DNA from 3 places in the uncultured Pseudosulfitobacter sp. genome. Region 2 is predicted to be linked to each of the others. Evidence: riboswitches for the same ligand, from Rfam matches in the RefSeq annotation. Region 2 holds a riboswitch; each other region holds the start of a gene.
The links. Region 2 has a riboswitch for cobalamin ahead of AAC077_RS15860 (DUF1636 domain-containing protein). Riboswitches for the same ligand answer to the same signal wherever they lie in the genome.
Positions count from the first base shown of each region.

Region 1 (6,208 bases), on a different contig from region 2:
CCTATCTGGACGGGTTGAACCCTGCGCAACGGGCCGCTGTCGAACAGATGGACGGCCCAGTGCTGATGCTGGCAGGGGCGGGCACCGGCAAGACCCGCGCGTTGACGGCGCGAATCGTCCATTTGCTGATGACGGGACGCGCACGCCCGAACGAGGTGCTGGCCGTGACCTTTACCAACAAGGCCGCGCGCGAGATGAAGAACCGCGTGGGCCAGATGCTGGGCCAGCAGATCGAAGGCATGCCGTGGCTGGGCACTTTCCACGCCATCTGCGTCAAGCTGCTGCGGCGGCACGCGGAACTGGTGGGGTTGAAGTCGAACTTTACCATTCTGGACACGGACGACCAGTTGCGTCTGTTGAAACAACTGGTCAGTGCGGCGGGCATTGACGACAAACGCTGGCCCGCGCGGCAACTGGCCGGGGTCATTGATGCATGGAAAAACCGCGCGCTGACGCCGGACAAGATCCCGGCGGCGGATGCGGGGGCCTACAATCACAAGGGTGTCGAGCTGTACGCGCAATACCAGCGCCGGCTGATCGACCTGAACGCCACGGATTTCGGTGACCTGCTGTTGCACATGGTCACGATCTTTCAAAAGCACCCCGATGTGCTGGAACAGTATCAACGCTGGTTCAAATACATCCTTGTGGACGAATATCAGGACACCAACGTCGCCCAGTACCTTTGGCTGCGGCTGCTGGCGGGCGGGCACAAGAACATCTGTTGCGTGGGCGACGACGACCAGTCGATCTATGGCTGGCGCGGGGCCGAGGTGGGCAACATCCTGCGGTTTGAAAAGGATTTTCCCGGCGCGCATGTGGTGCGGCTGGAACAGAACTACCGCTCGACCCCGCATATTCTGGCGGCAGCGTCTGGCGTGATTGCGGGCAACTCGGACCGGCTGGGCAAGACGTTGTGGACCGAAGAGACCGAGGGCGAGATGGTGCGCCTGATCGGCCATTGGGACGGCGAGGAAGAGGCCCGCTGGATCGGTGAGGAGATCGAGGCGGCGCAGCGTGGCACCCGTGGCCTGCGGGCGATGAACCTGGACGAGATGGCGATCCTGGTCCGTGCTTCGCACCAGATGCGCGCCTTCGAGGACCGGTTCCTGACCATCGGGCTGCCCTACCGCGTGATCGGTGGCCCGCGCTTTTACGAGCGTTTGGAAATCCGCGATGCGATGGCCTATTTCCGTGTCGTGGTGTCGCCGGACAATGATCTGGCGTTTGAACGTATCGTCAACACGCCCAAGCGCGGCCTTGGCGACAAGGCGCAGCAGACGATCCAGATCACGGCGCGGGCCAATGGTGTGAACCTGGTCGAAGGCGCGCGGATTGCGGTTGAACAAGGGCTGATTAAGGGCAAGGGGGGTGCCGAGCTGCGCAAGCTGGTCGAGGGTATCGACCGTTGGTCCGCGATGCTGCGGTCGAACGGCACCCGCGTTCTGGACGATGACGACAGCGTGGTGGACACCGAAACCGACACCGCGCCGGACTATACCCACATCGAACTGGCCGAGGTGATTCTGGACGACAGCGGCTATACCGCCCACTGGCAGAACGACAAGACACCCGAGGCACCGGGGCGGCTGGAGAACCTCAAGGAGCTGATCAACCAGCTGCACAATTTCGAGAACCTGCAAGGGTTTCTGGAGCACGTTAGCCTGATCATGGACAACGAGCAGGAAGGCGAGGGCGCCAAGGTCAGCATCATGACCCTGCACGCGGCCAAGGGGCTGGAATTTCCCATGGTGTTCCTGCCCGGCTGGGAGGACGGCCTGTTCCCCTCGCAACGGTCAATGGATGAAAGCGGGCTGAAGGGGTTGGAGGAAGAGCGGCGGCTGGCCTATGTCGGCATCACCCGCGCCGAGGAAGTGTGCACGATTTCGTTCGTGTCGAACCGGTTCGTGTTCGGTCAGTGGCAGTCGGCCCTGCCGTCGCGGTTTATCGACGAATTGCCCGCCGACCACGTCGATGTGCTGACCCCGCCGGGGCTGCACGGTGGCAATTACGGTGCGGCCGGCATGGCCGAGGTCAAATCCCGCCTGCACGATGCTGCGGCCGATGCCAATGTCTACAACTCGCCCGGATGGCGGCGGTTGCAGGCGCGCAGTCAGGACCGGTCGGTCAGCCAGCCCCGCGAAAGCCGCAACACCACCATCGACGCCAGCGCCGTCAGCAGCTTTACCGTCGGTGAACGGGTGTTCCACCAGAAGTTCGGCTATGGCGCGGTTGTCGGGATCGAGGGCGACAAGCTGGAGATCGCGTTTGAAAAGGCGGGGCTGAAAAAGGTCGTGTCAAAGTTCATCACCGGCACCGACGATATTCCGTTTTAGGGCATGACCCCAGGGCACGTCGCAAACAGCCGCTTGCTGCCGTCTTTGCACTTGCTGTGAATCGGCTGCACTTCTAATCTGAACGTCCAAGGTGCCGCCCACGGGCGGAGAATTGGGAAGCCGGTGAGATGCCGGCGCTGCCCCCGCAACGGTGAGGGTGGGATGCAACGGGCAAGGCCACTGGGGACAGTCCCCGGGAAGGTGCCCGTCGCAGGCCGCAAGGCCGCCCGCCCCAAGCCCGGAAACCAGCCTTGGTGTTACGTGAATCGCGGGTGGCGATGGAGGCGGCTGTGCACAGGTCTGTTCCCGTGCTGCCCTTCCCGAACCATCCGTCCAATGGAATACGTCACGGGGCGTGACGGGAAAGGACGACAGATGTTTTCAAGGATCGTGGCAGGGCTTGCCGATCTGGACAATGCCGGTGCCGACGGCGATGCGGCGGCGCGGGCGGGGTTTCTGGAATGGGTGTTTACCCTGCCGCAGGACGTGCGGCCCAGACAGGCGGCGCGCGATGTGCTGGCGCATTGGGAGGATGACAACCCCGGCCCTGCGGTCAGCGCTTTTCTGGATCATATCGCAGCGGCGACGCATCACATTCCGACGCCACAGCGCCGGGGTGGGGCTGCGGGGCGTCGGATGGTGCATTAAGCGGTTTGGCACTGCGTAACCCTCACCTGTTGTCAGCGTGAGCCAGCAGTGGTTTTCGACAAGCGATTTGGTTGGGGAAACCGATCGACAGGTCTGCTCTCCTTGGGGCTCAAAGCAGCCCTTAGGGCGATTTGCTCTGAATGTCCGGTTCGAGCCTGTTCCTCTTTCCCCCGCGCGGAATCAAGGCCGAAGGCCGCCGCGCATCGCCGGGCCGCCCCACGGCACGGCGATTTGGTTGCTGTTGCGCGTGACGGACAGGTTGGATGTGCTTGGCTGCCATAAAGTGCCAGTCACAGAAGCAGGATCGCCGCACCACGGCCCGACGATGCGCGGCTTCGCATTCCATTTCTAACGGCAGCTTCGTCCCGCACAGCGACCAATCGCGCCGCGCGCCGACACCACATTCCGAACCCCCTCACAAACATAAAAAAACGGCGGCCCCGGGAGGATGGGACCGCCGCCTTTGCAATTGCCGGGACCAGGGAGGAGGAGAGGCCCGACAATTTTAGGGTGCGACGGGATCTGGGAGGAGAGACCGCCGCGTATTTTCACCACCGGGCCAGGGAGGAGGAGAGGCCAGGTGGCGATCCGTATCCCCGTTTGACCGGGGTAGAAGGTGCGGCGGCACTTGGGAGGAAGGGCCGCCGCCTAGTTCACCACCGGGTCAGGGAGGAGGAGAGACCCAAGTGGCGATCCAAACCCCCGTTTGACCGGGGTATCCTGTGCGGCGACACCTGAGGGAGGAGCGGTGTCGCCGCGTTAGTCACTGCGCAGGTCAGGGAGGAGGAAAGACCGGCAGCGATGTCGTATCCCCGTTTGATCGGGGAAAAGGTGCGGCGGCATCAGGGAGGAGGAGAGATACCGCCGCGTCGTGACGGACATTTCCGGGAGGAGGTGAAAATGCCCGAACTCGTATTACTTGTCGCCGTAGGCTGCCTCGGTGGCAATCCGGCGGATTTGCGAGCGGTGCAGGCCGAGATCAGCGAGATCGCGATCACCCAGGCTTGCCAGCTCGTTGAATGTTGTGCGGTAGACCGCGCGTTTTGCCTGACGTGCCGCAGCGGCGTCCAGCAGGCGTGCTGTGGTTGCCAGCAGACGCTCGGTCAGGCTTGCGTATGTGGTTGTCTGGTTCAGATAGGCCATGTTCGTCGGTGCCTCGGATGTTTGTTTTGCGTTCGTTTGCGTTCGTGTTGACTTCAATTTAGTGAAATGCTGCGCCTGCACAATAGACGTATCAACAATGCTGCCATGCAGCAAATGCATAGGGGGCACTGACCTATTTTTGCAAAGCGCCCAAGCCTTGTGCAAACCGCCGTTAGGGGTTGCACCTGCGGCGGCAACTGCCACAACAATGGCTGTGAAAAGAGGTATGACATGACACTTACAAACGATCTGATCACCGCCGCGCTGAAACGAGTCGCCTTGCCCGATGGCGGCGACCTGATCAGCCGCGATTTGATTCGTGCCATCCAGATCGACGGCAGCGCCGTGCGCTTTGTCATCGAGGCACCGACGCCCGAGGCCGCGCAGGCCATGGGGCCGGTCCGCGAAGCGGCGCAAGCTGCCGTGGCCGCCGTGTCGGGCGTGGACAGCGTGCAGGTGGCCCTGACCGCCCACGGCCCCGCCGCCAAACCCGCGACACCGCCGCCCAGCCTGAAGATCGGCGGCCACCCCAAGCCGCAGGACGGCCCGACCAAGCCGTCGGGGGTTCAGCGCATTCTGGCCATTGGCTCGGGCAAGGGCGGTGTGGGCAAATCCACCGTGTCGTCGAACCTGGCCGTGGCGCTGGCCAAACAGGGCCGCAAGGTGGGGCTGCTGGATGCCGATATTTACGGACCCTCGCAGCCGCGCATGATGGGGGTGAACAAACGCCCCGCATCGCCCGACGGCAAGACGATCATCCCACTGCACGCGCATGGCGTTACGCTGATGTCGATCGGTTTCATGATGGAAGAGGGCAAGGCCGTGGTCTGGCGGGGCCCGATGCTGATGGGCGCGCTGCAACAGATGCTGGGGCAGGTGCAGTGGGGCGAGCTGGACGTGCTGCTGGTCGATCTGCCGCCGGGCACCGGCGATGTTCAACTGACCCTGTGCACCAAATCCGAACTGACCGGGGCCATCGTGGTCAGCACGCCGCAGGACGTGGCGCTGATTGATGCACGCAAGGCGCTGGACATGTTCAAGACGCTGAAAACCCCTGTGCTGGGGCTGATTGAAAACATGTCGATGTTCATCTGCCCCGACTGCGGCGCGCAGCACGAGATTTTCGGCACCGGTGGCGTGGCGACCGAAGCGCAGAAGATGGGTGTGCCGCTGCTGGGGGCCTTGCCGATTGATCTGGAAACGCGGCTGGCCGGTGACAATGGCACACCGGTAGCCGCGGGCGACGGACCGATGGCGCAGGCCTATGCCAAGATCGCCAAGGGGTTGATCGACGGCGGCATGGCCTGAGGCTTGCCTAATCCTGGGCGCGGTTTGCCTCTATATACATGCAAGCCGCGCCCAGCACGCCAAGCGCCAGCATCATGCGCGGGCATCACAACACCAGTTTCAACATCGGTATGGCCCCCAGGCTTTGGCCCGATCAGGGCAAGGATGCCCGCAACGGCCATGTTCAGCCGTGATGATTTCAGGATGGCGGAACAACTTGCCGCGAGTCAGGGAAAGTTCTTGCCGTCACTGAATGATCTGCCCGAGGTCAAGGAGAGCTCCGCGTTCACGATCGAGGCGGTGCAGACGACTTATTGGATCGGCAAGCAGCGGGATGGCAGCGGCGCGCGGGCGCAGGTGCTGATCAGGGATTTTTACGTCAGTGAACTGGCGTTTCCAGGTGAACACCTGGCCCAAATCGTCTTTTTGTTTATAGGCGAAGCTTTAATTACGCTCAGGGAAGCGGCTAAATCTAGCAAACACCGATTATTTAACCGTCATGGCAAAACTAATCGCCAAGAAGGTGATTTTTTGAAGAATTCTCCTTTTCTATACATCTGATATGTGAGACTACCCATAACGTAGCGAGTGTCGTGTTTAACGTCTTGGATTGATTACTATCCTTCATAACGGCTCGTTCGAAACCTTATTTACATTTTCACGAGCAGGCCTCTCTAAGCCATTTGTCTTAGCTTTGATGAGAAGAAGGAAATCCGCCGCGCGTAAATGAAAAAAGGACTATTGGTTCCGATGAAAAGTCTTGCACGTAAGCTAGCACGGGTAACCTGTCTGTT
Region 1 is NZ_CAXBJW010000001.1:1,287,371-1,293,578, reverse strand. Features, by position in the region: gene AAC077_RS06405 (UvrD-helicase domain-containing protein) at 1-2,336, shown strand, start outside; cobalamin riboswitch at 2,409-2,605, shown strand; gene AAC077_RS06400 (hypothetical protein) at 2,712-2,984, shown strand; gene AAC077_RS06395 (DUF1127 domain-containing protein) at 3,900-4,247, opposite strand; gene AAC077_RS06390 (Mrp/NBP35 family ATP-binding protein) at 4,359-5,435, shown strand; gene AAC077_RS06385 (hypothetical protein) at 5,474-5,608, shown strand; gene AAC077_RS06380 (hypothetical protein) at 5,595-5,975, shown strand.
Region 1: it holds a riboswitch for cobalamin, as region 2 does, so the genes downstream of both, AAC077_RS06400 (hypothetical protein) here and AAC077_RS15860 (DUF1636 domain-containing protein) in region 2, are expected to answer to the same signal.

Region 2 (6,208 bases):
CTGCACACGGTCTGCGATTGCCGCGATGCGACCTGCATCGGCCCGGTGTGCAAAGCGGGCATATTGCAAATCCGGGTCCCGCTTTTGCGGGTCCTTGAAGCTGGCGACACCGGCGGTGATGCGACCGTCCACTTCGGGCAGAACCACATGCATGGCCAGATCGGCGGGCGACAGGCCGCGTTCCGCGTCGGCCCAGGCCTTGCGGGTCGAGGTTGCCAATGCCACCTGAAACACCGGCACCTGTGCGGCATCCAATGGCGATGTGCCGTCCGCGCCTTTGCCGGAAAAGGCCGTGGCGTTGACCACGGCCACAGGTGCGTATTGTCTGACCTGTCGACGCAGCCACCCCGCCGCTTCGGGTGATTTGAGCGATGGCGCGAAAAGCCCGCATACGTTGAACCCACGCGCGCGGAACGCCGCGAACAGCGCGGTGATCGTGGCCAGATCAGCGGCCGCCAGATAGGATCTGTAGAATACGATCAGAACGCGCGGCTGGGTCTGTGATGGACCTGCATCGTCGGGCAACACAGCGACCAGCGGGCAGCATGCGCCAGTCTCGGGGGTCCATGCGCCGACCACGGGCAGCGCCTTGGAGCCGATAACCGGCCCTGCATACAGCCCCGCAGCCAGGGCCAGTTGTGCCAACGCAGCCTGTGCCGCGACCACTCCCCCGGTGTCGCACAGTTTCGCAAGCCGCCGCAGGGTGGATATTGGAACTGTCGACACAGCATCCAGCCGGTCATCCACACGCCCGTCCGCAGGCAGCACGGCAAGGGCGATGTTCTTTTCCTCGGCCAGGGCGCGGATCTGCTGCAAGCCGTAGGGCCAATAGGGAACGCTGCCGATCAGCCGGATCAGGATGCCCTTCGCCCCCGAAAGGGTCTGGGCAACATAGGTGTCCACCGACAGCGGATGTTTCAGCGCGACGATATTGGCCAGACGCAAGGACGGCAGACGCCCCTGCGCGCCACCACCGCGCCGCCAGCCTTCGGCGAAGGCGCCAAGGTCGGAATCAGACAAGGACAACACCACCAGATCTGCGGCACTCTGGCCCAGATCCATTGGCGTCTCGGCCTCGTCCAGCCCGTGGCTTTCCCGAAAAACGACATGCACGGCGCGGCTATCCTGTGACCAGCGGCTGTGCCGCGCCAAGTGCGTTGCGGATCACCTGTGCGTCGATGTCGTCATGTTCGGCGATCACCACGAGGCGCCCCTGGCGCGGCTCGTCCGGTTTCCACGGGCGATCATATTGGTGGCGCACACGCATGCCGACGGCCTGCACCAACAGCCGCATCGCCTTGTCCTGAACCGCTGCATACCCTTTGACGCGCAGGATGTTGTGATCCTGCGCCAGCTTCCCGATCACGCGCACAAGATCGTTGGGGTCGGTCAATTCGGGAATATCCACGACAATGCTGTCAAAATCGTCGTGTTCGTGGTCGTCCGCACCGTCGTGATGCGAGGGGCGCGCGTCCATGTCGTCCTCGGCTGCGGCTTCCAGTCCCAGAAGGATGCGCGGATCAATCGCGCCCTCGGCCACCTCGACCATGGGGATCGGGCGCGCGGCCTTGGCGGCGATGACGGCGCGGGCGCGTGCAACCCCTTCGGGGCCTGCAAGGTCGGGCTTGGTCAACAGAACGATGTCGGCGCAAGAAATCTGATCTTCGAACACTTCGGACAGCGGTGTTTCATGGTCAAGGCTGTCGTCCGCCAGACGCTGCGCGTCGACCGCGGCGATATTGGGCGCGAAACGCCCGGCTGCCACCGCTTCGGCGTCGGCCAGCGCGATCACCCCGTCCACCGTGATCCGCGAGCGGATGTCAGGCCAGTCGAACGCCTTGAGCAGCGGCTTGGGCAGTGCCAGACCAGAGGTTTCAATCAGGATGTGATCAGGACGCGGGTCCAGCGCCATCAACGTTTCGATGGTCGGAATAAAGTCATCCGCCACGGTGCAGCAGATGCAGCCGTTTGCCAGTTCGAGAATATTCTCGGCCGGGCATTCGGGAATTGCACATTGCTTCAGAATTTCGCCGTCGACACCGACATCGCCAAATTCGTTCACGATGACGGCCAACCGCCGCCCGCCCGGATTCAGCATAAGCTGGCGCACCAGCGTGGTTTTGCCAGATCCCAGAAAACCGGTGATGACAGTGACGGGGAGTTTTGCGAGATCAGACATGGGGCACCTCCGGGGGCGGAATTCGGGCAACACAATTGCGTTTGAAATGTTCGGGACGCTCGCGCCACGGAATCAGTCCGTCAGCGGTGGCATGATAGCGAAGGGCCCCATCGAGGATCATCGCCGGGTCGTTGTTTTCATCTACGTTTGCAAAGACATAGGTCCAGCGTTCCCCGCCGCGCAAAGCGACGGTGCAGCCGTGATCGCAGTTTTGCAAACAGTCTACCGCAGTCACCCGAAGCCCATCGGGGCGGTCCAGCTGTGCTATTGCGTCAAAAAGCGCCTGACCCGGGCGACGGCCCTCTTCGGCCATCTCTTGCCCGCGTCGGCATTTGACACAGACAAGCAATTCGGTCTGATCGTTCATCGCTTCTGCCTCCATAAAATATGGAACGCGGCAAAGGTGGCGAGGTGTACCTGCAAGGCAGAGTGTCTCTGCGAGGCAGAATTGCCCCGACACCGGAACACCCCGTCCGGTTACGTCGTTCTATGATGGCAGGTCTCCCGGCTTACGGATTTAGGCCTTGAAGGCCTGTGACCATGATACCTTCCCAGCGCAATGCCAGTGGTGTCACACAGTCTTTCCGTTCACGGTCGCGGGGGCGGCTGTGCTTCACCGTGAAAGATCACGGCTGCACATTCCCTTTTCACCTGCATGAGCAGGCACCAATCACACCCGCATGTGCGCTGAACCAAAAAGGCTTGTCAAGACAATGCAGGCGACAGGGCAATTGCCATTGGTGCGACGGGCGGTCGGGCGCTGCTGCGCAGGGTGTTTGCGGGTTTTGGTGCGTTTGGGCGGGGGCTATGCGCCCTGACTTTAGCCTTCGGGGCCAGCCCCGCCGCGCCAGCACCCGCGACCGTTTGACCCGCACACTCGTGAATTGCCCCCTGCTGCGAATTCAGGCATAATCCGCATCAGCAGTAAGCTGCGGCCAAAGAATGCCGCGATGGTGTGAGGCGAAACCATGATCCGATTGACGGCCCTAATCTCGTGTCTGGCCCTTGTCGCCGCCTGTGGTGGCGGTGGGACCAGATATTCCAGTTACAATGCAACGACCTATCAGTCGCCCGGCGCGCGCGCGTCGACGCCCCTGGGGCAGCCTGCGCCGGTGCTGTTTGCGTCGGGACCGATTGCGAACGCCTGTCAGGCCTCGGGGCGCAAACAGGCGAACCGGGCGCGGTGCGGCTGTGTGCAGGCGGTGGCGGATATGTCGCTGAGCGCTTCGGACCAGCGGCGCGGGGTCGGGTTCTTTAACGATCCGCACAGCGCGCAAGAGATGCGCACGTCGGATTCGTCCAGCAACGAGGCGTTCTGGAAGCGTTGGAAGGCGTTTGGCGATCAGGCCGGACAGCTTTGCGGCTGATTACAGGTCTTTGATCCACACTTGCAGCGGTTTGGCCGTGGGCGCGTCTGCGTCCACGTCTTTCCACGTGAACTGCGCGGTGGCCCCGTCCAGCGGGGCATAGCCGCGTTTGCGCCAGAAGGTATCAAGCGGGCGGTAGTCGGCGGGCCGCAAGGGGTGGTCGGCAGGGCGTTGCACGGCGCAAAAGGCGGATTTGCTGTAGCCAAAGGCGCGGGCGGCGTCCTCGCGGGCGTCAAAGAACCGGTGCCCGATCCCCTGCCCGCGATGGTCGTCCAGCAGCACGCTTTCGGCGCAATAGAACACATCGTCGATGTTTACGCCGGTGCCGTCGAAGGCCTGTGCGAAATCGTCGGCGTGATCGCTGAGGGGTGCAGCGGTGGCGGCCCCCACCAGCCTGTTGCCGTCATAGGCCCCGACCACGACCGCCTGTGGCGAGGCGCGGAAGGCGGCAAGGTAACGGCGTTCATAGTCCAGATCGCCGTCGTAGAGGTAGGGCCAGTCGCGGAACACCGTGATGCGCAGGCGGGCCACATCGCCAAGGGCCGCATCCAGCGCGGCGCCGGTCAGCACGTGGCACTGGGTCACGCGACCTGTGCCGTCCAGTCGGCCAGATTGTAATAGGTGGTAACGCGGGCGATCTTGCCGTCCTTCAGGTCGAAAAACGAGCCTGCGGGCAGCTTGTAGGTTTGATTGCGCGCCGCTGGCAGGCGTGCGTCGGTTTGCAGATAGGTGCCGTTGACCACATATTCGGCCGCAGCACGGGTTTCATCCGCGTTCACGAACACCTGCATATCGGTCAGGTTTTCGGCATAGCAGCGGGTCATATGGGCGCAAAAGTCGGCAAAGAGCGCCTTGCCGGTGCGGACCTGCCCTTCGTTCACGTGGTGGGCCACGTCGTCGGTCAGGCAATCCAGCATGGCGTCGGTGTCGCCTGCGTTGAAGGCGTCGAAATAGCGGTTCACCACGGACATGGGCGGTTCCTTCAGGTCAGCACGGTGGGCGGGCCCCAGCGGTCGTGCAGGTGGGCGATGATCTGGTCGCGGGCGCTGCGGTAGTTGACCAGCTTGGCCTCGCGGGTTTCGCCCAGGCCGGTGGGGTCCATGATCGGCCAATAGGCGATTTCCAGATGGTAAAAGCGGGTCAGATCCAGCGCGCGGCGTTGCGAGGCCGGCGACAGCGCCACGATCAGGTCGAAGCTGCCCAGATCGTCGCCCCAGTCTTCCATCTGGTCAAAGCTGCGCGAGCGGTGGCGCGACAGTTCGACGTCGATTTCCTGACAGACGGCGATGGAGAAGCCGTCGATTTCCATGTCGGCCTTGACCCCGGCGGACTGGACATAGGTGCCGGTGCCATAGAACTTTTTCATGATCGCCTCGGCCATCGGAGAGCGCACCGCGTTGTGGTCGCAGCAAAACAGTACCGATTGGGGCAAGGGTGCAACCATTCTAACCGCCGAAATGCAGGACGCAGATCAGGGTGAACAGGCGGCGCGCGGTGCCTTCGTCGATGTCGGCCTTGCCCGCGAGGCGTTCTTGCAGGACGCGGCTGCCTTCGTTGTGGATGCCGCGGCGGGCCATGTCGATGGTTTCGATCTGGCTGGGGGGCAGTTTCTTGACCGCCTCGAAATAGCTTTCGCAGATCTGGAAGTAGTCCTTGACCACCTGACGGAACGGCCCGAGCGACAGGTGGAATTCGGCGGCTTTGGCGGCCTCTTCCGTGGTCACGTCGAAGACCAGCCGGTTTTCGCGGATGGCCAGCCCAAGGTGGTACGGCCCCGGCGGCACCTCGCGGTCGTCGCGGGCGGGCAGCGCAAAGCTGTTTTCTTCCAGCAGGTCGAACAGGGCGACCTTGCGTTCCTGTTCGATCTCGGGCGTGGGGGGCGGCAGGTTGCCGTCGTCTAGGTCGATGTGGGTGATGCGGGACATGTCGCATCCTTTGCGTGTGAGTCTGACCAAGGTTAGACCATGAATGCAGCCGGGTTCAATCGGCCCGCTGCGTCATGTTCTGGCATTCAGGCGGTTCAGGCGGGCGGTGACCGACAGGCCGTGGGCTTGCAGGCTTTCCGATGTGGCCAGCGTTTCGGCGGCGGGGCCGATGGCGCGCAGGGCATCCGGCGTCATTTGCGCCAGCGTGGTGCGTTTGACAAAATCCATCACCGACAGCCCCGAGGAGAACCGCGCCGAGCGGGCGGTGGGCAGCACGTGGTTGGGGCCGCCGACATAGTCCCCGATGGCCTCGGGCGTCCAAGCACCAAGGAAGATGGCGCCGGCGTGGGTGATCTGTTCGCTGAGTTTTGTCGGGTCTGCGACCATCAGCTCCAGATGCTCGGGGGCGATGCGGTTGCTGAGGGTGGCGGCGGTGGCCAGATCCGGCACGGTGATGACCGCGCCGAAATCGCGCCAGCTTGCGCCCGCGATGGCGCGGCGTTCCAGCGTTTGCAGGTGGTTTTCCACCGCCTCGGCCACCTTGCGGCCAAGGGTGGCGTTGGTGGTGATCAGCAGGCTTTGCGCGCTTTCGTCGTGTTCGGCCTGGCTGAGCAGGTCCAGCGCGATCCAGTCGGGATCGTTGTCGGCGTCGGCGATCACGAGGATTTCCGAGGGGCCAGCGATCATATCGATGCCGACCTTGCCGAACACACGGCGTTTGGCGGCGGCGACGAAGG
Region 2 is NZ_CAXBJW010000007.1:130,916-137,123, forward strand. Features, by position in the region: gene cobN (cobaltochelatase subunit CobN) at 1-1,113, opposite strand, end outside; gene cobW (cobalamin biosynthesis protein CobW) at 1,121-2,179, opposite strand; gene AAC077_RS15860 (DUF1636 domain-containing protein) at 2,172-2,561, opposite strand; cobalamin riboswitch at 2,656-2,865, opposite strand; gene AAC077_RS15865 (hypothetical protein) at 3,148-3,546, shown strand; gene AAC077_RS15870 (GNAT family N-acetyltransferase) at 3,547-4,131, opposite strand; gene AAC077_RS15875 (ketosteroid isomerase-related protein) at 4,128-4,517, opposite strand; gene AAC077_RS15880 (low molecular weight phosphatase family protein) at 4,529-4,990, opposite strand; gene AAC077_RS15885 (UPF0262 family protein) at 4,992-5,471, opposite strand; gene hisD (histidinol dehydrogenase) at 5,544-6,208, opposite strand, start outside.

Region 3 (6,208 bases), on a different contig from region 2:
AAGGGTCGTCAGAAGAACCGTCAGCTTCATTTGCGGGCCTCGACCTGTTTGCGCAGATTTACCATGCTGCGCACGGCGTTCAGCACGTTCGGCGTACCGCAGACCCAATCACGGTCGGTCAGCTCTCCGGCCATATAGGTGCCTTTCAGCGACGACAGGGCTGGGTGGTCCAGATTGTCCTCGGCGCGCGCGGCACCGGGATAATTGCGCCCTTGGACAATCACATCAGGGGCCAGCAGCACCAGCTGCTCCAGCGGCAGCACGCCAACCGACCCAAGGCCCACCTCTTCCGCGACATTGTCGAATCCGGCGGCAAACAGCACGTCACCCGCCAGCGAATGGCGGCCCGAGGAATAGTTGTTCACATATGTCAGTGCGGCGCGGGGGCGGTGGGCAGGTGTGGCGGAGAGCTCGGCAAGTTCGCTGTTGAAGGTGTCGATCAGGGCGGTGGCCTCAGCCTCGCGGCCCAGGGCGGTGCCCATCTGCGCCAACCGCTCGGGCACATCCGACAGCGCGCGGGCGGGGGCGAATTGCACCACTTCGATACCAAGGTTGCGCAACATGGAAATCGTCGCCATCGAGGTGAACGTGCCGGCCAGCACCAGATCGGGTTTCAGCAGATAAACTTCTTCGGCGCCCGATCCGTTCGCGGGCAGGGCGCGGGCCTGTTCGGAAAAAGCCGAATCCGTGTCCTCGTGTGACAACCGTGTGACCGACACCAGTTGACCGGGGGCGGCCATCAGCAACGCAAGCTGGTCGGTGCACAGGTTGATCGAGACCACCCGCTGCGGGGGGGCTGCCATGGCCGCAGCGGCGCTGACCAGCAGCGCCGCCAGGGATGTTATGAGATCAGAACGACGCACGGACGCCAAAGTAAATCGCGCGGTCAGAAGTGCCGTAGCCGTACGAGGTCTGGTATTGCTCGTTGGTCAGGTTCTCCAGCCGCACATAGCCTTCGGTGGTGTCGCTGAAGTCATAGGTCATGGAGGCGTTCACCACGGTGTAGTCGGGCATTGCATTGCCGCCGTCATTGGCGCGCCCTGCGACGTGGTTCAGCACCAGCTGGCCTGACAGCTTGTCGCTCAGGTCTGCCTCGACGCCAATGACAAAGTCGTGCTTGGGCACGCGTATCAACTGGTTGCCGCTTGAATCTTTGCCATCTGTGTAGGTGTACGAGCCGAACAGATCGGTGCCCGCCCCCAGCGCCACGCGGCCCGACAGTTCAAGGCCAGAAGTTCGCGATGCACCTTGCAACTGTTCAAAGCGCCCCGGAATCGGCCCAGTCCAGCCATCAGGATCAAAGTAGTCTATCAAGTTGTCGATTTCTGTGTAGAAGACGGTGGCCTTGATCTGTGCATCTTTGGCAAAGCGGTGTTCAACGCCAATCTCGGCGCTTCGGCTTTCTTCTTGAACCAATGACGAGTTGCCATAGAGAGGGTCGAACAACTCGTAGAGCGATGGCGCACGGAACCCGGTGCCAATGGACGCGCGCAGGGTGGTGTCCGCTGTGATGCGCCAGTTGGCCGCAAGACGGCCCGTGGTGAACCCGCCAAAGGTCGAGTGGTCGTCGTGACGAAGAGCAAAGCTCAGGTCCACATCCTCGGAGGCGGCATATTGTGCCTCGCCAAAGACCGACGCGATCTCGTAAGTGTTCTTGACTCCGTCGACGTCAGATTTTTCTTCGGTGTAGCTGGCGCCAAAGGCCAGATCAACCGCGCCCATCTGGGTCACGCCTTTGTAGGCGAGCTCGTTGCGGCGTCCATTGAAATTGCTATTGCCACCAGATTTATATTCGCGGTCGGTTTCTGAGTAATTCATGGAAAAAGTATGCTGAATTACACCGCCATCGACTTCAGCGTAAATGCGTGCGCCTTTCCGTGTAATAAGCGATAAATCGTCGGTATCTGTGAGGCCCGGATTGAAGCTGTCATATTCAGTTTCGCTATCGATGTAGTTCAATGCGAAACCAAGCTTGACAACATCGGTGGCCTGATGGGCACCCGTTAGAAAAAGCGTCGTGCCTTTATAACCGTCAGCTTCGTCGTTGCCATCATTTTCATCAGCCGCAGAAAACCCGTTGGTGTCGATATGGCTGAAGGTAAAGGCGAGCTCACCGCGCTCAGTTTTGGTCGCCACGCCAAATGTGGCGGAATAAGTGTCGTAGCTGCCTGCTTCGAAGCTATAGCGCAGTTGTGTTCCCATTTCGGTGGCACGCAGGGTGGTGATGTTGATCACCCCACCAATAGCCTCTGAACCGTAGATTGCTGATTGCGAGCCTTTCAGCACTTCGATCCGGTCGATACCCGCGGTGGTTAGGCTGCCGAATCCGAAAGATGTTTGCCCGCTGGAAGGGTCGGTCATGTCGATGCCGTCGATGTAGACGGGGATGTATTTGCCGGGCAGGCCACGGATGCGCAGCGTCGTGGTGCTGCCAAGGCCGCCATTGCCCGACACCGAAATGCCCGGCAAAGTGTCCAGCGTTTCTTCAACGCGCGCGCTGCTGCTCTTTTCGATGTCGTCCTGCTCGGCCACTTCGACCACAGTGCCGGTGCGTTTCGTCTCAACCGGCGTCTGGCTGGCCGAGACGGTGATCGTGCCCAGATCAAAGGCGTCATCCTGCGCCAGTGCAACGCGGGGCAGGGTGGCCATGGCCAGCACGGAGGCCGAAGCGAGTAGATGTTTCATAAAATTATCCCCTTACAGACGGGTCGGTTGGGTCCGGCCCTTTGGTCGTCGATATGGGAAAGGACAAAGCGCCTTCCGCCGGTGAAACGCCACCAAAGCGGTCAGGCCGCCGACACATACGCACCCCGCGCGTGTATCCGGGTGATCCCTTTGGCAGGTCTCCTGACTTGCGGGTCGATGCGGGGCCGCGCCTTCCCGGGGTTGATCCCCAGTGGCATGTGACGGCGGCGCTCACCGCTTACAGTTGCGGGGGCAGTCACGGATTTGGGGAAATTGCCCCGTACCGCGTTCCCTTTAACGACGAGTCACCCCGCCGAACCAAAGTAGGCGTGGCTTAGCCTGCGGATCGCTGCCGATCAAGTTGTGAATGCGACGCAGCAGGCGGGGCTTGCGTCAAACCGGCGTCAAAGGTGACTTGCAGGCGGCAGGGCAGGACGGTATCGGTTGGGTCTTGCCAGACCAGCCCTGACCGAAGGACGCGCCCCATGACCGACACCGCCACGAACCTTGAAAGCTACCGCGTGACCGCCGACGAACTGCGCCAGTTCATCGAGCGGATCGAACGTCTGGATGCCGAGAAAAAAGACCTTGCCGAACAGCAAAAAGAGGTGATGGCCGAAGCCAAAGGGCGCGGTTACGACACCAAGGTGATCCGCAAGGTCATCGCCCTGCGCAAGCGCGAGCCCGACGACATCGCCGAAGAAGAAGCGGTTCTGGAGATGTACAAAGAAGCGCTGGGCATGTCCTGACGCGGGGCGCGGGGCGCGCGATTGCTTGCCTCGCACCTGCTGCACCCTGTCCGTACCGGGACGGTGCACCTCTTTACTTGAATGCTTGCCGCCTTTGACCGGGCAGCGTAGCGTCAGGGGCGTGGTCAATTGTCGGCCACGGGGGGATTTTCATGCGACAGACCACCGGCTTTGCCGCGTTGCTTTGCGTCCTGTCAGGGATGTCATCACCGGCCCTGGCCTCCGAGGCTTGTGAGGTTGTCGCAACCGTTGCGGGCGCGGCAAGCGTGCCACTACATGCTGAACCCGACGAGAGTTCGGACCTTCTTCACGTTGTGCCCGTGGGAGATATTGTTCTTTACCCTCAACAGGATCTGGCTCCGGCGCAGTCGGAAAGCTGGCTGTGGGTGCGCCACGACAGCACACAACGCGACATCTGGCAAAGCGGCATCGCGGGCTGGTTGCGCGTTGAGAATGTGACAGATTGCGGCTGAGCGCGGCTGCGCCTAACCCTGGCCGTTCTCGAGAAACTGAGATGCGTCAAGAATGGTTTCCGCCAACCCGTCAAAGAAACGCGGCGACATGACATCAATCAAGCCCGAGGGCGCGCCCTCGGCCCTGGTCGGGCCTTCCGCGGCCTGTACCACGGCAAACATCGGTGTCTTGGCGCTCAGCAACTCACGATGGCTCGCGCCTGTGCCGTGCTTCAGGACATTGATCGCCAGGTAGTATTGGTGAAGCCTGTGGGCAAGATCGGCATGTCCGGCGGCCGACAACCGGGCTTCGACTTTGCGTGACAGCGGGCCGCGTTTGAAATGGCGCTGCATGCGTGCTTCGAACACGGTAAAGACATCGACGGCCGCCAATTCGATTGCGACCGTTTCAGATGTCACTTCTTCGATTTGCGCGCCCGACAGAGGCTGACCCTGCGCATGTTCCAGGATTGCCGAAATCCGGTCTTGTGACGCTTTCGCGGCAGTCAGTGCAGCGTTAACCAGTTCTGGCAGGGTCTGTGAGGATGTCATGGTGCGTCCTTGATAAGATTTGCTCTCCCAATAAGCTAAAATGTCGCCGAGGGTAGGCCAAATGTATCCGCCGGCTCTGCACAGTTTGCGGTCTTGGCAAGAGAAGAGGGGCTTGGCGATTCTCCCGCAAGGTTGGGCTGTGGCCACAGCAGGAGGGACATTTCGAAAGGAAGCGCCTTTGGCCCCGGTTTATGATGACATGCGCACGTATAAGAGCGCTGTGACTGCGCGAAAAATTACTGAGATTTAAGGAAAAATGGTGCCCCCACACGGACTCGAACCGCGGACCTACTGATTACAAATCAGTTGCTCTACCAGCTGAGCTATAGGGGCACTCGGGCGCTCGTTTACTGCGCTGTTACACGACGCGCAAGATGAAAATGCACTTGCTGATGCAGTTTATGTTTGGTGGTTTTCCCGACCGTCAAAAACGCTATAACAAACGCACGGGCACAGCCTTACAGGATCAGACACCCATTTATGCAGATTGTTCTTCATACAGGCGCGCACTTCACGGAAGAAGAGCGGTTGGTCAAATGCCTGCTGCGCAACAAGGAAGACTTTGCCGCCAAGGGCGTGGCCGTGCCCGGGCCTTCGCGCTATCGCAAATTGTTGCGTGATACGTTTGGCGCGATGCAGAACGCAGCACCCGCCGAAGGGGCGCGGGATGTTTTGCTGGATGCCATTCTGGACGCGGAAGATGCAGATCGTGTGATTCTGAGCCATGCGCATGTGTTCGGTGCGCCGCGCGCGTCGGTGCGGGGCGGGCTGCTTTATCCCAATGCGGCCGAGCGGATGGTGCAAATGAGCCAGCTTTTCCCGCATGACCAGATCGAGATGTTCACAGCGCTGCGCAATCCGGCGGCGTTTTTGCCCGCGGTGTTCCGTGCGTCACCGCATGAAAGCGTGGACGCGTTTCTGGGTGGGGTCGATCCGGCGGATGTGCGGTGGTCGGACATGCTGGTCGAAGTGCGTGCGGCCGCGCCCAACGTGAACATCACGGTGTGGTGCAACGAGGACACGCCGCTGATCTGGGCCGAGATCATCCGCGAGATGGCGGGGCTGGAGCACAACGAAAAGATCATCGGCGGCTTTGACGTGCTGGGTGACATCATGTCGCCCGAAGGGATGCAGCGGTTTCGCGGCTATCTCAAGACCCATCCGGCGATGACCGAGATCCAGAAACGCCGGGTGATCGCGGCGTTTCTGGACAAATACGCGCTGGAAGACGAGATCGAGGAAGAGCTGGACATGCCCGGCTGGACCGAGGATCTGGTTGACGAGCTGACCGAGGTCTATGACGACGACATGCTGCGCATCCAGCGGATGCCGGGGGTGACGCTGATCGCGCCCTGACAGAGCATGTTGTGGTTGAACCGGCGTTGACACGCGGCCAGTGTTCCCACACTCATGCGGCGAACAATTATGTTCGGCTTTGAAAACATGGACAAAAACACATGCGCAAACTTGCCTTGCCGCTGATCGCCGCACTGGCGTTGGTCGCCTGCGGGACATCGACACCGACATCTACATCGGCCCCCAAGAAACAGCCAACGCCGGAACAACGTGCGGAAATTGAAAAGGCCCGCGCCGATATGGTCGCGGCAGAATGCGCTCTGTACGCCGAGGCAAAGACGCGGCAGCCGGATTTCAAGATGCCGGCCCAGTGTCAGTCATAAGCCGCGTGTGAAAATGGCCGCTTGGGATGCAAGCGGCCATATGTTCTGCGGGGCGATGGGGGGCCTTGTCAGCGCTCTAACTGCGCCGCTG
Region 3 is NZ_CAXBJW010000001.1:275,359-281,566, forward strand. Features, by position in the region: gene AAC077_RS01385 (iron ABC transporter permease) at 1-30, opposite strand, end outside; gene AAC077_RS01390 (ABC transporter substrate-binding protein) at 27-863, opposite strand; gene AAC077_RS01395 (TonB-dependent receptor) at 850-2,685, opposite strand; cobalamin riboswitch at 2,820-3,023, opposite strand; gene AAC077_RS01400 (DUF2312 domain-containing protein) at 3,171-3,434, shown strand; gene AAC077_RS01405 (hypothetical protein) at 3,587-3,907, shown strand; gene AAC077_RS01410 (hypothetical protein) at 3,920-4,438, opposite strand; tRNA gene AAC077_RS01415 (tRNA-Thr) at 4,696-4,771, opposite strand; gene AAC077_RS01420 (hypothetical protein) at 4,919-5,794, shown strand; gene AAC077_RS01425 (hypothetical protein) at 5,896-6,117, shown strand; gene eda (bifunctional 4-hydroxy-2-oxoglutarate aldolase/2-dehydro-3-deoxy-phosphogluconate aldolase) at 6,186-6,208, opposite strand, start outside.
Region 3: it holds a riboswitch for cobalamin, as region 2 does, so the genes downstream of both, AAC077_RS01395 (TonB-dependent receptor) here and AAC077_RS15860 (DUF1636 domain-containing protein) in region 2, are expected to answer to the same signal.